4 regions of the Bradyrhizobium sp. AZCC 1610 genome follow, and region 3 is predicted to be linked to each of the others. Evidence: predicted binding sites of a transcription regulator. Region 3 holds the regulator's gene; each other region holds the start of a gene.
The links. The regulator PhoB, encoded in region 3, activates phosphate uptake and scavenging genes when phosphate is short. The targets are predictions, from matches to a motif close to TGTCATNNANCTGTCAT.
Positions count from the first base shown of each region.

Region 1 (3,995 bases), 4.9 Mb from region 3:
CTCGGACGCCGAGGCGTAGCTTGCGTTCAGCGTCGAAAGCGCGCCGTTCGCATGCTGCAGGATCAGGCTCGCGACATCCGGATTGTCGCCGGGCAGCACCAGTTGCGCCGACTGCGCGTGTGCCGCATGGATCGGCCCGATCAGGTATGCGAGCACGTCGATGTAGTGGATCCCGATCTGGAGCATCACGCCGCCCGGCATGCCCGCGGCCTGGTAGCGCCAGGAGGTGAGATCGACCTTGCCGAGGCGGTCGCGGCTGATGTTCGCCTCGGCGTTGACGAGCTTGCCGAACCGGCCGGCCTCGATCTGCTGCCTGAGGTAGCGGAAATGGCTCTCGCGCCGCCGCTGATAGCCAAGCGCCAGCACCACGCCGGCCTTGCGACAGGCCTCGGTGATGGCGCGGCCGTCCGAGATGCTGTTGGCGATCGGCTTGTCCAGAAAGACGTGCTTGCCCGCCGCTGCGGCAGCGCAGGCCGTCGCCAGATGCACATCGTTCGGCGTGGTGTTGATGATTGCCTCGATCTCGGTATCGGCCAGCATCGCCTCGTAGCTCGCGGCCGGCCGGCAGCGGTATTTTGCCGCAAAATTCTTGCGTTTTTCATCGGACCGGGTGTAGCAGCTGCGGATCTCGAGCTTGCCCGAGCGCTGGATGGCGTCCGCCAGAACGTCGGACCACCATCCCATCCCGATACAAGCCACGCGGAGCGGATCGGCACTCATCACTTTGCCCTCCCCAATACTTTGCACCCACACGGCCGAGTTCGTCGGCTGGCTTCGGCCCCTGCAATGTCATTCCCAATTCGCGCCGATCGACTCGACGGCCATCTTGGCGATCCGCGTCAGGCGCTTGCTCTCGGCGACAAACATCGCAGCGCTCCGGTCGGGAGGGACAGGCGAATTGTGCGCCACCGCAACACCACCTTCAAGAAATAATACGCAACTTCCGGCTGCGATTTTGCACCCCACGCGTCGGCAAGGCAACCTATCCAAACTATGCGGCGCGAACATGGAAAGTTACGGGGATTCCGTGCCGACGGTCTCCCGATCGAACACGTCAGATGTGCTGCGCCATGATCCGGCCGGGCCGCGCGTCCGGACGGGGTTCGATATCGACCGACCAGAGGTCGCGGTTGTCGACGTCCTTCAACGTCACGGTCATGACTGCGGTCTTGCCGTCGATGTCGACGCGGCCGAAAAACTGCAAACCGAAACAGGGCGCGAGATTCTCGCCCTGCTCCGCGCTGCAGCCCTTCTGGAACATCGCCTTGGGACCGAACGTATTGTCGAGCGGGGCCGGCGCCCAGGTGCCCGCATGCAGCGGGCCGGAGACGAACTCCCAGAACGGTTCGAAATCCTGATAGGCCGCGCGGTTCGGATCGTAAAGATGCGCGGCCGTGTAGTGCATGTCGGCAGTCAGCCACACCGTGTTGCGGATGCCGGCGCGCTTCATGAACGACAACAGATCCGCAATCTCGTGCTCGCGCCGTTCCGGCGGGCCGTCGCCGAGGGCAATGGCATCCTCGCTGACCAGGCCGATCGGCATGTCGGCGGCGATCACTTTCCAGGTGGCATTGGAGGCCACGAGTTCGCGCTTCAGCCAGGCCAATTGCACCGCGCCGAGAATGCAGGTCTCGCTCTGGTCGTCGCGCTTGTTAAAGGTGGAATCGCGGTAGCTGCGCATGTCGATCATGAAGACGTCGAGCAGCGGACCGTAAGCGATCTTGCGATAGATGCGGCCGTCCTGGGCGGGCGTCACCCGCATCGGCATGAATTCATGGAACGCGCGGCGCGCCCGCGCGACCAGCCGTGAGGTGCCGTCCTCGGCATAGCCGGTCTCGTCGGCGGTGCCGATTGGCGCCCAATCGTTGGTGACCTCGTGATCGTCCCATTGCGCGAACATCGGCACCTCAGCGTTGAAGGCGCGCAGATTGTCGTCGAGCAGATTATATTTGTAGTTGGCGCGGAACTGTTCGAGGCTGTGCGCCACCACGGATTTCTGTTCGGTGACGATGTTTCGCCAGACCTCGCCGTTGGGCAGCTTCAGTTCACGTTCCACCGGACAATCGGCGTAGATGTGGTCGCCGGAATGGATGAAGAAGTCCGGACGATTGCCGAGCATGGTGCGGTAGGTCCGCATGCCGCCGCGCGAGGGATCGATGCCCCAGCCCTGGCCAGCGGTATCGCCAGACCACACGAACGAAATATTGCTTCGCGCGGTGGGCGCGGTGCGGAAATGCCCGACCTGCGTCTCGCCTTCGATGCCGCTCTCGCTGATATCGTCGAAGCGCACGCGATAGAAAATGTCCTGCCCCGCCGGCAACCCATCGAGCAGAACTTTTGAGACGAAGTCGCTGGCCGGCAAGGCATCGGCGGTAGCCGAACGAATGATGGTCTTGAAACTCTCGACAACAGAACATTCCACCTGCATCCGCGCCGGCCGGTCGGCGCGTGCCCAGATCACGGCAGAGTTGGCGGAGACGTCGCCCGACTGGATTCCGCTGGCGATAAGCGGACGGTCCGCGGCACGGCTGACGTAGGGCCTGGCGAGGCTGCCGAGACCGGCAACGGCGAATGTTGCCGCGGAGCGGACCAGCAATTGACGCCGGCTCACAGCTTGTCCGGCGCGTATCGCAATCGGCATCGAAGCACCCTCGTCGAATCACGACGAAGGTGTGCCCGAGCAATTTGAATGTAGGCCGAAGGTTTTACGACAGGTGGATGACGTGGAATCGTAGGATGGGTAGAGCGCAGCGAAACCCATCATGCTTCTGCGCAAGGATTGATGGGTATCGCTTCGCTCCACCCATCCTACAAATGAACTACCGCTGCCAGTCGCAGATGCCGCCGGACTTGCACGGCCAGGTCTGGATCCGCGTATCGCGCGCCTGCGCGTCGAGCGGATTGGTATGGCGGCGCGCCAGCTTGGTGCGGGCCGCACCGCGCGGCTTCTCGACGCGCTCCTGCACAACGCGGGGCTTCTCCACGCGCTCCCGCACAACGCGCGTTTTGCGCTCGGCGGTCCGGGGCACAACCACGCGCTCCGTCTTTACCACCTTGCGATCGGTTCTGGCCTCGATCCGGACAGGGGCGAATCGTGTCTCCGGGCCGAGCCGCTTCGGCGAGAGCAACGCTTGGGAAGGATCGAGGCCGAAGAGCTCGCCTGCGCGGTACTCGTCGGCCAGCGCGGCGCTGCCCGACATCAGGAGCCCCGTGCAAAGTGCTGCCGCAATAGCGCTTTTCAGGACCATCGAAGGCCTCCTGAAATCAACCAAAGACTGTATGAACAGCCACCATGTAGGCAGCCGGCCAGACAATTCCAGCTGTTCCCGCCCTCAAGGTTACTGGTGAGCGATCCCGACCGTGAAGAAGTTCACGTGCCGGATTAACTGCCCCTACTCGGCTGCCTGCGCCACCGGCTGGCCGATCGCGGCTTCCAGGCGCGCGCATTCTCCGCGGAACTTCGCGACATTGGCTTCCTTGACATGGCCGTAGCCGCGAACGAGTTCCGCGGACTTCGCCAGCGCCACCAGACGCGGCCAGTCATGCGGCTTCGCCTTGTCGAGATGGCGGAAGATCATTGCGGAATACTCGCCCGGCAAGGCCCGCTCCGTCCGCCGTTCGGCCGTGTAGCCGAACGGATCGAATGCGGTGCCGCGCAGGAACTTGAACCGCGTCAGGAGTTCGAAGGCGCGGAAGATCCAGCCGCCGAACTCGCGCTTGCGCAAATGGCCGGTCGCCCTGTCGCGCGAAGCCAGCAGCGGCGGCGCGAGGCTGACCTTGACGCTCGCGTCGCCGTCGAACTGTTCCTTCAGCACCCTGGCAAACTCGCCATCGGAATAAAGCCGGGCGACTTCGTACTCGTCCTTGTAGGCCATCAGCTTGAACAGGCCCTTTGCAAAGGCCTCGGTGAGGTCATGCGAACCGGGCGAGCCTTTTGCTTCGGCGGTGCGAACGCGCTCGACTTCCGTCAGGTAGTGCTTCGAATAGGCCTCATT
Region 1 is NZ_JAZHRR010000001.1:5,031,451-5,035,445, forward strand. It holds gene V1279_RS24875 (Gfo/Idh/MocA family protein) at 1-720, opposite strand, end outside; gene V1279_RS24880 (alkaline phosphatase D family protein) at 1,055-2,641, opposite strand; gene V1279_RS24885 (hypothetical protein) at 2,820-3,248, opposite strand; gene V1279_RS24890 (indolepyruvate ferredoxin oxidoreductase family protein) at 3,393-3,995, opposite strand, start outside.
Region 1: V1279_RS24880 (alkaline phosphatase D family protein) is a predicted target of PhoB. The motif match lies at 2,708-2,724, and genes of this name have one in related genera.

Region 2 (3,995 bases), 660 kb from region 3:
GCTTCCAGGTGGTGTTCAGGATTCCCGGTCGCGTCAGCCTCGGCGCCAGCGAAGGGGCCAAGAGCCTGCGCGTCTCCAGTGCGAGCATCGCGCCCGATCTGGCGGTACGCGCCGTGCCGGTGATGAATCCGACCGCATTCCTCGAAGCGAGCTTCAAGCAGAGCGAGGACGCGCCACTGCTGCCGGGCCGGGTCGCGATCTATCGCGACGGCGTGTTCGTCGGCCGCGGCCAGATGGCTGCCGCCGGCAAGGACGAAACCGTGCGGCTCGGGTTCGGCGCCGACGACAAGATCAAGATCGAACGCGCCGTCCTCAAGCGCAACGAGGGGTCGGCCGGCCTGATCGTGACGTCGAAGACCGACGAGCGTTCGTTCAAGACGACGATCCGCAACGGCCATGATTTCCCGATCAGGATCGCGATCGAGGACCAGTTGCCGGTCAGCGAGAACGAGGACATCGTGGTCGAGATGCTGTCGTCCACGACGACTCCGACCGCGAGCAATCTGCGTGACAAACGCGGCGTGCTGGAGTGGGCTTTTGAGGCCAAGCCTGGTGAGGTCAGGGACATCAACTTCGCCTGGCGGATACGCTGGCCCAAGGACAAGGGCGTCGTGATGGTGCCGGCGGGGTGAGGCGATGTTGGAGCGACGCACGGTCGACCCTCTCCCCGCGAAAGGGCGGGGAGAGGGAGAAGGGGCAGCGTCACTTCGCCTTCAAAAACTCACCGACTTCCAGCAGCACGAACTCGTTGTCGTCAGCCTTGTTCGGCTCGCGGCTCGACGAGAACGGCAGGTTGTTGTCGTTGCCGACGATGATGTGCGTCTCGTCGATGCGATCGACGTTCTCGATGGTGAAGAACGGGAACGCCAAGACGCCGTCGTTGAGCGGCTTGCGGGCCTTGTTGTCGGGATCCTTGATCTTCATCAGGTCGATATAGCCGATCTTGCGCACCGGCTTGCCGACATTGGCGTCGGAAAGCTCGACCTTGTAGACGCGCTTGAATTTCGCGAGGTCCAGAAAGCAGCTCTCGCCGCGCTGGCTTTGCGGACAGGCCTTGTCGGCGGTGCCTTCGCCATTGTCGCGTTCGATGATCAGGCCGCTTGAAGCGTCGATCATGTTGAAGTCGCCGATCGCATTGCCGTTCTGCTCGAACACATAGTGCCAGTAGCGCCCGGTGAACTTTTCCGCCGCGACGTCGAACTCGAGGATCCGCGCGGCTTCCTTGCCGTCGACTTTTTCAACGTCCTTTTTTTCGGCGTCCCAGAGCGGGCCTTCGAGCAGGCCGTACAGGAACTTGCCGTCCTTCGAGGCGGCAAAACCTTCATAGCCCTTGGAGCGGCGCAGATTGACCGTGGTGTAGCTCGCGCCCGGTGCTGCCGGCGACTGCACCGACCAATGGTCCGGCGAGCGCACCGGCTTGCCGTCGGCGGTGGTTTCGAACACGGCCAGGATCTTGCCAGTCTTGTCGGCCTTCAGCACGTAGGGGCCGAACTCGTCGCCGATCCAGAAGGTGTCGCCGATGATCTGAAAGCCTTCGGTGTCGAAGTCGGCGCCGGTGAGATAACGTTTTGCCGTGTCTTCATGCAGGATGCGGAATGGCACCTTTTTGTCGGAGTCGTGCAGGAAGATGGTTTCCTGCCGCTCGATCTTGCCGCTGGCCCAGTCGATCTTGTGGCGGTTGAGATACAGCATCGAATCCGCTGAGTTGTAGCGCGAGCCCATGCCGTTGTCGGTGAGCACCCAGAACGAGCCGTCCGGCATCACCTTGATGCCGGAATGACCCTGCAGCGGTTGGCCCTTGAACGGCAGCGACACGCCGGTCGGCCGCTCATAGGATTTGCCCATCACGGCGCCGACGGCGTCGGTGCGCTTGCCGGTGGTGTATTTGCCCGCGGTCTTGAGATCATTGGGTGCGTCGGCGGGCGCATCGACGAAGCTCTGCGCCGGCAGCACGGCGTGGCCCTTCAGCGTGGCGGGAAATTCGCCTTCGCCTTCGCCTTGCGCAAATGCAGCACTGGCCAGCAAGACAGATACGACGGAGCAGAGCAATGACACGCGCATGGCGGATCTCCTGTGAATGACGATGCGCCTGTCTTGCGGAGCGGCTGTTACAATTGGCTGACAGTTCCGTGAAGAACCTGTAACGCCGTGGGATAAGCCTTGCGGCGTTATGCCGTCATAGCGTTTTCCAGCGAAGTGGGCCCCGGTTCGCGTCAAGAAAACGCGTCAAAACAAAAACCTAGAGCCCGGTTCTGATTCAATCAGAACCGGGCTCTAGGGCGGGCCTGCGGGCCGCATCGTCTGCGGCAGCAGGAACGGTACGCCCTGATCGGTATAGTCGATCGTGACGTCCACCTCAAAAATCCGGCGGATGGTCTCGGCCGTGATCGCATCGGTGCGGCCGCCGTCGACGGCTAGCCGTCCCCGGTGCAACAGCACGATCCGGTCGGCGAAGCGCATCGCCAGATTGAGGTCGTGCAGCACGGCGATCACGGCCGTACCATTCTGCGCGCGCCGCTTCGCCGTTTCCACCAGGTCGATCTGGTGACGCATGTCGAGGCTGGAGGTCGGCTCGTCCAGCAGCAGCAGGCCGGGGCCGTGCTGTTCTTCGCCGCAGGCGAGCTGCACCAGCACGCGGGCAAAATGCGCGCGTTGCTGCTCGCCGCCGGAGAGCGTCGGCAGTTGTCGGTGAGCGAAATGCGCGAGATCGACTTCGCCAAGCGCCGCATCGACCAGCCGCTGCGCGGTGGCGCGGCCGCTATCGCCCGCGCCCATATGGACGATTTCCTCCACCGTGAACGGGAAGGTGACGTTGACATGCTGCGACAGCATCGCGCGGTGGTGGGCGAGAGCGCGCGGCGCATAGAGATGGATGTCGCGCTGTTTCAGCCTGATCTGGCCGCGCGTCGGGCGGAGATCGCCGGACAGCATCCGCAGCAGCGTCGATTTGCCCGCGCCGTTGGGGCCGACGATCGCGACCATCTCGCCGGCTTTGATGCGCAGATCGATGCCGTCGACCAGCGTGGCGCCGCCGATCGTTATCGAGATCGATTGCGCTTCGAGAAGGGCGGTCATAGCGAAACCAGCCCGCGCTGACGCAACAGCATGCCCAGGAAGAACGGCGCGCCGATCGCCGCCGTCAGGATGCCGATCGGCATTTCCGCGGGCGCCACGATGGTGCGGGCCAGCGTATCGGCGCCCACCAGCAGCACCGCACCCAATAACATCGAGGCCGGCAGCAGCAGCCGGTGCGCCGGCCCGATCACCAGCCGCAGCAGATGCGGCACCACGATGCCGACAAAGCCGACCACGCCGCAGACGGAGACGGCAACCCCGGTCATCGCCGACACCAGCACGATCGAAATCCGCTTCAAGCGTTCGACGTCGACGCCGCTGTGAAACGCCTCGGCCTCGCCGAGCACCAGGACATCGAGGCCGCGCGCGATGGAGACGCAGGCGATCAAAGCGAGCGCGAGCACCGGCGCCAGCGTGGCGAGCTTGGGCCAGGTCGCGCCGCTCAACGAGCCCAGCATCCAGAACGTGATGTCGCGCAACTGGCGATCGTCGGCGATGAACACGAGTAAGCCGATGCCGGCATTGGCGATGGCGGCAATCGCGATGCCGGCCAGCAGGAAAATCGCGATCGACGTCCGCCCCGAGCGGCTTGCGATCGAATAGAGGATGATCGTTGTCACCAGCGAGCCCGCAAACGCCGCGATCGGCAGCAACTGATGCTGCATGAAGCGGAGGCTTTGGCCGATCTGGCTGTCGGTGAACACGATCGCGGCGGCAGCCGCCAGCGCGCCCCCGGAGGAAACGCCGACCAGCGCGGGATCGGCCAGGGGATTGCGAAACAGCCCCTGCATGATGGCGCCCGATGCGGCGAGCAGGGCGCCTACCATCGCAGCCGCGGCGATCCGCGGAATCCGGATCGACCACAGCACGAGCTGGTCGCGCGCAAGCATCGGACCCGCTGCAGTGTCGCCCCACAGGCC
Region 2 is NZ_JAZHRR010000001.1:784,274-788,268, forward strand. It holds gene V1279_RS03945 (mucoidy inhibitor MuiA family protein) at 1-632, shown strand, start outside; gene V1279_RS03950 (esterase-like activity of phytase family protein) at 703-2,061, opposite strand; gene V1279_RS03955 (heme ABC transporter ATP-binding protein) at 2,275-3,075, opposite strand; gene V1279_RS03960 (FecCD family ABC transporter permease) at 3,072-3,995, opposite strand, start outside.
Region 2: V1279_RS03950 (esterase-like activity of phytase family protein) is a predicted target of PhoB. The motif match lies at 2,108-2,124, and genes of this name have one in related genera.

Region 3 (3,995 bases):
GTGAGTAACGCGAGCGGGCCCGTTCCGCAGGTGGTGCTGCCCGAGGCCGCGCCCAAGGTGACCGCCCGCGGCCTGAACTTTTACTATGGCGAGAATCATGCGCTGAAGAACATCAACCTGACGCTCGGCACCCACCGCGTCACCGCCTTCATCGGCCCGTCCGGCTGCGGCAAGTCCACGCTGCTGCGGATCTTCAACCGGATGTACGACCTCTATCCCGGCCAGAAGGCGACCGGCCAGCTGATGCTCGATCAGACCAACATCCTCGACCCCAAGCTCGACCTCAATCTGCTGCGGGCCCGCGTCGGCATGGTGTTCCAGAAGCCGACGCCGTTTCCGATGACGATCTACGAAAACATCGCCTTCGGCATCCGCCTCTATGAAAAGATATCGAAGTCGGAGATGGACGGCCGGGTCGAGAAGGCGCTGCGTGGCGGCGCGCTGTGGAACGAGGTCAAGGACAAGCTGAACGCCTCCGGCCTGTCGCTGTCCGGCGGCCAGCAGCAGCGGCTCTGCATCGCCCGCACGGTCGCGGTGCGGCCCGAAGTGATCCTGTTCGACGAGCCGTGCTCGGCGCTGGATCCGATCTCGACCGCCAAGATCGAGGAGCTGATCCAGGAGCTGGCGGAAGACTACACCATCGCCATCGTCACCCATAACATGCAGCAGGCGGCGCGCGTCTCCGACAAGACCGCCTTCATGTATCTCGGCGAGCTGATCGAATTCGACGACACCAACAAGATATTCACCTCGCCGAGCGATCGGCGTACCCAGGACTACATCACCGGCCGGTTCGGCTAGAGCAAGATCCGGAGGAGATAACACATGGCTTCTGAACACACCGCCAAGGCGTTCGACAGCGATCTTCAGGAATTGACCCGGCTCGTCGCCGAGATGGGCGGCCTGTCTGAGCGCATGATCACTGAATCCGTCGATGCGCTGGTCCGCCGCGACATCCCGCTCGGCAAGCGCGTCGTCGCCAACGATGTCGAGATCGACCGTCTGCAGCATCTGATCGAGGAACGCGCGGTGCTGACCATTGCGCGGCGCCAGCCGATGGCGATCGATCTGCGCGAAATCGTCGGCGCCATGCGGGTCGCCACCGATCTGGAGCGGATCGGCGACCTCGCCAAGAACATGGGCAAGCGCGTCGCGGCGCTCGAAAACGACTTCCAGCCCTTAAAGCTGATGCGCGGCCTCGAGCATATGACCGATCTGGTGCTGACGCAGGTCAAGTCGGTGCTGGACGCCTACGCGGCGCACGATCTGCCGGCGGCGATGGCGGTCTGGAAGGGCGACGAGGAAGTCGACGCCATCTGCACCTCGCTGTTCCGCGAACTCCTGACCTATATGATGGAAGATCCGCGCAACATATCGTTCTGTATCCACCTGATGTTCTGCGCCAAGAACATCGAGCGGATCGGCGACCACGCCACCAATATCGCCGAGACCGTGTTCTACATGATCGAGGGACAGCAGATGCTCGACCAGCGCCCGAAGGGCGACATGACAACGTTTGCCACGGCCGTACCCAATACTTGACAAAGCGTTTCAAGCGAAGTGGGGACCGGTTCGCATAGCAATCAAGTTTACGCAGATTGCGTAGACTTATCTGCGCAGAAAACGCGTCAAACAGAAGAGGCTGAAGAAAGATGAGCGCGCGCATTATGGTGGTCGAGGACGAGGAAGCGCTGACCACGCTGTTGCGCTACAACCTCGACGCCGAAGGTTATGATGTCGAAACCGTCGCCCGCGGCGACGATGCCGACACGCGGCTGAAGGAGCGCGTGCCCGATCTCGTCGTGCTCGACTGGATGCTGCCGGGGCTGTCAGGCATCGAGCTCTGCCGCCGCCTGCGGGCGCGGCCGGAGACCAAGCAATTGCCTATCATCATGCTCACGGCGCGCGGTGAGGAGAGCGAGCGGGTGCGCGGGCTTGCGACCGGCGCCGACGATTACATCGTCAAGCCGTTCTCGGTGCCGGAACTGCTGGCGCGGGTGAAGGGCCTGCTGCGGCGGGCGAGCCCCGAGCGGCTCGCCACCGTGCTGACCTATGGCGACATCGAACTCGATCGCGAGAAACGCCGCGTCGCGCGTTCGGGCCGCCAGATCGATCTCGGCCCGACCGAATATCGCTTGCTGGAATTTTTCCTGGAGCATCCCGGCCGCGTCTTCAGCCGCGAGCAATTGCTCGACAGCGTCTGGGGCCGCGACATCTATATCGACGAGCGCACCGTTGACGTCCACATCGGCCGCCTGCGCAAACTGCTCAATCCGGGCCGCGAGCAGGACCCGATCCGCACCGTGCGCGGCGCGGGATATGCGCTGGATGATCGGTTCGCGAAGGTGGAGCCGTAAAGGCTCCATCGTCGTCCGGGCTCTCGATGGTCGTCCCCGCCTAGTGCGCAATTGCGCACGGGGCGCGGGGACCCATAACCACCAATCTCGATTGTTGAAAAACGCTGGGGCTCCAGCTCAGCCAAACCACAAGCACCTGTGGTTATGGGTCCCTGCGTTCGCAGGGACGACGAACGATTTAGTTCGTAGCCCGGGTGCAGCGAAGCGCAGCCCGGGGAATGTCAGCCAATCGCAAGACCGTCCCGGATTTCGCTGCGCTCCATCCGGGCTACGATAACCGTCCCTTTACCGCGTCGGCTTCGGCTGCTGCCGCCGCCGGTCGGCGGCGGGCTGATAGGCGATGCGCGAGTGGTGCGCGCAATAGGGCAGGCCAGCGAGCGCCTTGCCGCCGCAGAAGAAGAATTCCGGGCTCGAGGGATCGCCGACCGGCCAGTGACAGGTCGCCTCGTTCAGTTCGAGCAGCGACAGCCGCTGGCTCATCGGCACCACATTGTCGAAGGCGACCGGATCGGGCTCCAGCTCCATATCGAAGGCGTGGGCGAGCGCGGTGTTGCCGCGCGAAACCGGGCGCGACACCCGCATCATTTGCTGGGCGGCGGGGCGCGCCTTGCGCTGCCGCGGGGCGGCCGAGGAGGGGCTCTTGGCGCGGCCGGACAGGCCCAGCCGGTGCACTTTGCCGATCACGGCGTTTCGCGTCACATTTCCGAGTTCCGCGGCAATTTGGCTGGCCGATAATCCGGCTTCCCAGAGCTTCTTCAGCTGCTCGACGCGATCGTCGGACCAGGTCAATACCGTCATCGCATTCTTCCCTTCGCATCGCGCCGGCCAAATCAGGGGCAGCACTGGCGACGTCATTCGTCTCAAAAATCCCTGCGGTCAGAATCCCTTAGCCCTCGCCGGGCGCGAAAACCGCGCCGGAACGTCTACGCTTGCACAAATGGACTCTAGGGATCAGAACTGCCGCACGAGATGTCGTACCCGACAGCCCAGAGGCTACAATATGGCGTGACTCTGGCGCAAGAGTCCGGGCCTGGGCGTCCACATGTTCCGACATCTAGGCATTGCACTGCGTGTTTTCCACCACACCGCAATCTTACGGATTTCCTTATCTTGCAGTGCCGGAAAGGCGGCTTCGTGGCGTGTTGACAGCGCTCCCCGCCCACATAGAATACCTCTCACGTGCCGCCCTTAAGAGGCGGCACGTTTCGTTTTCGCAAGACCGGCCGTTGCCGCGTTCGCGCCTATGCACGCGTGTGCTCCGCGGTCGGTCTTGAAAGCAGGTCTCAAACCTTCAGTGATTGCCATGACCAATAGCGCCACGTCGCATCTGCTCCCTGTCTTTGCCAGGGTCGATCTCGGCTTCGAGCGCGGCGAGGGCTGTTGGCTGACCGCCACCAATGGCGAGCGCTATCTCGACTTCACCTCGGGGGTTGCGGTGAATGCGCTGGGCCACTGCCATCCGCATCTGGTTGCGGCGCTGCAGGAGCAGGCGACGAAGCTCTGGCACATGTCGAACCTGTTCAAGAGCCCGGATGGCGAGAAGCTTGCCGCGCGGCTCTGCGAGCAGAGCTTTGCCGACCTGGTGTTCTTCTGCAATTCCGGCGCCGAGGCGATGGAAGGCGTGATCAAGGTCGTGCG
Region 3 is NZ_JAZHRR010000001.1:129,128-133,122, forward strand. It holds gene pstB (phosphate ABC transporter ATP-binding protein PstB) at 1-801, shown strand, start outside; gene phoU (phosphate signaling complex protein PhoU) at 826-1,542, shown strand; gene phoB (phosphate regulon transcriptional regulator PhoB) at 1,653-2,357, shown strand; gene V1279_RS00640 (GcrA family cell cycle regulator) at 2,643-3,155, opposite strand; gene V1279_RS00645 (aspartate aminotransferase family protein) at 3,661-3,995, shown strand, end outside.

Region 4 (3,995 bases), 7.0 Mb from region 3:
GGCGGCCTCTGGCCTATGTCGCGGCGACCGCGTTCGGGGTTGTGACCAGCGTGCTGCGGATGGCGTTCGGCGGGCATTTCTTTACCGACGTCGCCGCCGCGGGCCTCGTCAGCTTTTTCGTGATCTGGCTCTGCTATGGCTGGATTTACCGCTGGCCGTCGACCCGGCGGTCAGACGAGCAAATTGAGGCCGCGCTGGCGCGTTGGGGCTGGCCCGGCTACCGGCTGTTGCAGCGCTGGCGCGGGCGTGAAGTAGGGTAATCCGATCCCGCCGCCGTACCTCACTATTAAACGCGTGCCCATCAGCGCGAAATTTGATATTCGCGCCCCCAAGCCGCATCCGCCATTTCGACCGATTGGAAGCTCCATGAGTACGATCTTGAAAAGCCTGCCCAAGGGGGAAAAAGTCGGCATCGCTTTCTCGGGCGGTCTCGACACCAGCGCGGCGCTGCTCTGGATGAAGCAAAAGGGCGCGCGCGTCTTTGCCTATACCGCCAATCTCGGCCAACCTGACGAGGCCGATTACGACGAGATTCCGCGCAAGGCGCTCGAGTTCGGTGCCGAAAAAGCCCGGCTGGTGGATTGCCGCATGCAATTGGTCCACGAAGGCATCGCCGCCATCCAGGCCGGCGCCTTCCACGTCTCTACCGGCGGCATCGCCTACTTCAACACCACCCCGCTCGGCCGCGCTGTGACCGGCACGATGCTGGTGTCGGCAATGAAGGAGGACGGCGTCAACATCTGGGGCGATGGCTCCACCTACAAGGGCAACGATATCGAGCGGTTCTACCGCTACGGCCTGCTGGCCAATCCGAGCTTGCGGATCTACAAGCCCTGGCTCGACCAGCAGTTCATCGACGAGCTGGGCGGTCGTGCGGAAATGTCGGCATTCATGACCGCCAGTGGATTCGCCTACAAGATGAGCGCCGAGAAGGCGTATTCGACCGACAGCAATATTCTCGGCGCAACCCACGAGGCCAAGGATCTCGAGCGCCTCGACAGCGGCATCAAGATCGTCAATCCGATCATGGGCGTGCCGTTCTGGCGCGACGACTGTGTCGTCAAGGCCGAAACGGTCGTCGTGCGTTTTGTGGAGGGCCAGCCGGTCGCGCTGAACGGCCAGACGTTCGCCGACCCGGTCGCGCTGTTGCTCGAAGCCAACGCCATCGGCGGCCGGCATGGCCTCGGCATGAGCGACCAGATCGAGAACCGGATCATCGAGGCCAAGAGCCGCGGCATCTACGAAGCGCCCGGCATGGCGCTGCTGCACATCGCTTACGAACGCCTCGTCACCGGCATCCACAACGAGGACACCATCGAGCAATACCGGATCAACGGCATGCGCCTCGGCCGATTGCTCTACCAGGGGCGGTGGTTCGATTCACAGGCCCTGATGCTGCGCGAAACCGCCCGTTGGGTGGCACATGCCGTCACCGGTGAGGTGACGCTCGAGCTGCGCCGCGGCAACGACTACTCGCTCCTGAACACCGAGAGCCCCAATTTGACCTATCAGCCGGAACGGTTGAGCATGGAGAAGGTGGAGGATGCGGCGTTCACGCCGGCGGACCGTATCGGCCAGCTGACAATGCGCAACCTCGATATCGCCGATACCCGCGCCAAGCTGAAGCTCTATTCAGACACGGGCTTGCTGACGAGTGGCGACGGTTCCGAGATCTTCAAGCTCGGTAACGACAAGAGCTGAACCGCGCGGCTCGAGTGCTGCGAGCCAGGGCCCATTCTACTTTGCATGGGGTCGTTTTCGCGATTTTGTTTCCGGGCTCCTGCCGGCACCGCCCAAGGCGCTTCCGACCAATGTCCGGATGCCGTTGTAATCGCGGCGTCATTTGGCACGGCTAGATTCGCCACCCAGCGCGTGCACGTGTTCGTCGGCGCGCCATCGACGATTGCGGAGTACAAGACATGACCATGATCAAGCCATTCGTCGCAACCGCGCTTGCGGCCGTGCTGTCGGGATCGCCTGCGCTGGCCCAGACCATCTATCCGATCGACCGCGCCGAGATCCTTGCCGGCGCGCGCTTCGACTTCAAGGTCGAATTTCCAGATCGGGTCGATCCCTCGAAATTGAAGGTGACCGTGAATGGCGAGGACTTCGCCGCCGCCTTCGGCCAGCCCGGAACGTTCGTCGAGCGCGAAGACGGCAAGGATCAGTCGGCGCTGACGCTTCGCGGCGTAACCCTGACCAGGCCGGGCAACGTCACGGTGGAAGTCAGCGACGGCACGCGCAGCCGCACCGTCGCGTGGACGGTTTACAATACCGGGCCGCGCAAGGCGAAGAACGTCATCCTGTTTATCGGCGACGGGCTGTCGCCGGCGCATCGCACGGCCGCCCGTCTGCTCTCCAAGGGCATCGCGGAAGGCAAGAGCCTCGGCAAGCTTGCGATCGACCACATGCCGCACATGGCGCTGGTGGCGACCGCCGGCTCGGATTCGATCATCACCGATTCGGCGAATGCCGCCAGCGCCTACGCTACCGGCCACAAGACTGCGGTCAATGCCATGGGCGTCTATGCCGACCGTACCGCCAATCCGTTCGACGATCCCCGGGTCGAAACCATCGCCAGCCTGGCGAAACGACGGCACGGCATGGGCATCGGCATTGTCACCAATACCGAAGTCGAGGACGCCACGCCGGCGGCAATGGTGACGCATACCCGCAGGCGTGCCGCCTATGACGAGATTGTTGAACAGCTTTTTGCGGCAAAGCCCGACGTATTGATGGGCGGCGGAGCTGCGAATTTCCTTCCGCAAACCGCCCCCGGGTCGAAGCGCAAGGACGACGTCGATTATGTCGCCAGATTTCGCGACGCCGGCTACTCGGTTGCGACGACAAAGACCGAACTCGATGCGGTGAACGCCAGATCCGACACGCGCAAATTGCTCGGCCTGTTCGCCACGGGAAATATGGACGGTGCGCTGGACCGCAAATTTCTCAAGGGCGGCGACGTCAAGAAATTTCCCGACCAGCCCGATCTGACCGAGCAGGTGCAAACCGCGTTGAACATTCTGTCGAAAAACGATGCCGGCTTCTTCCTGATGGTAGAGTCCGGGATGATCGACAAATACGCTCATCTGCTGGATATGGAGCGCGCGGTCTACGACACCATCATGCTCGACAACGCTGTCAGCCTTGCCCGCAAATGGGCGCAGGCGCGCGGCGAAGATACGCTGATCCTGGTGCTCGCGGACCACAATCATCCCAACAGCCTTGTCGGAACCATCAGCGACGACATGAGCACGACGCCCAACGTGCCGCTGCGCGAGCGCGTGGGCACCTACGACAAAGCCGGATTTCCCAACTATCCGGCTCCCGATGCCGATGGCTATCCGTCGCGCGTCGACGTCAGCCGGCGGCTCGCGATTTTCTCGGCGAGCCTCCCGGACCATTACGAGACCTTCCGTCCCAAGCTCGACAATCCCAACGAGCCCAGCGTCAAGGGCGATGCGCCGGGCACGTTCAAAATCAACGAGAAGTACAAGGATGTCCCGGGCGCCGTGCTGCGCTTCGGCAATCTGCCAGCGATGATGGGCGCCAGCGTGCATTCAGGAGAGGACGTCATCCTGACCGCGGTCGGTCCGGGCAGCGAACGGATTCACGGCTCGATGGACAACACCGATGTGTTCCGCATCATGGCGGACGCGCTTGGCCTCGCAGCCGCGGGCCAATAGCTTCGCGCCAGCGTTCCCCGCGCGTCAGGAGACCGGCGGCGCGGCAAACATCAGCTTGACGCAGCTGCGGAAGATCAGGATCTGCCGTTCGAGACGGCTCGGATCGTTCAGCGTCTTCGACATGATGATGGCGCCGTCGACGATGCAGGACAGCATGTCGGCGACATCGTCGAGGTCGACCGGTTCTCTCGGCGGATACACCGCGGCGATGCCGTCGAGAATCCCGCGGAAGCGCGCGTTCCAGTCCCGCACCGACTGCGCGGTCAATTCGCGCACCTCGCGATCGAACAACCGTTCCTGATAGCAGAT
Region 4 is NZ_JAZHRR010000001.1:7,120,882-7,124,876, reverse strand. It holds gene V1279_RS34840 (phosphatase PAP2 family protein) at 1-260, shown strand, start outside; gene argG (argininosuccinate synthase) at 367-1,701, shown strand; gene V1279_RS34830 (alkaline phosphatase) at 1,926-3,686, shown strand; gene V1279_RS34825 (TetR/AcrR family transcriptional regulator) at 3,711-3,995, opposite strand, start outside.
Region 4: V1279_RS34830 (alkaline phosphatase) is a predicted target of PhoB. The motif match lies at 1,827-1,843, and genes of this name have one in related genera.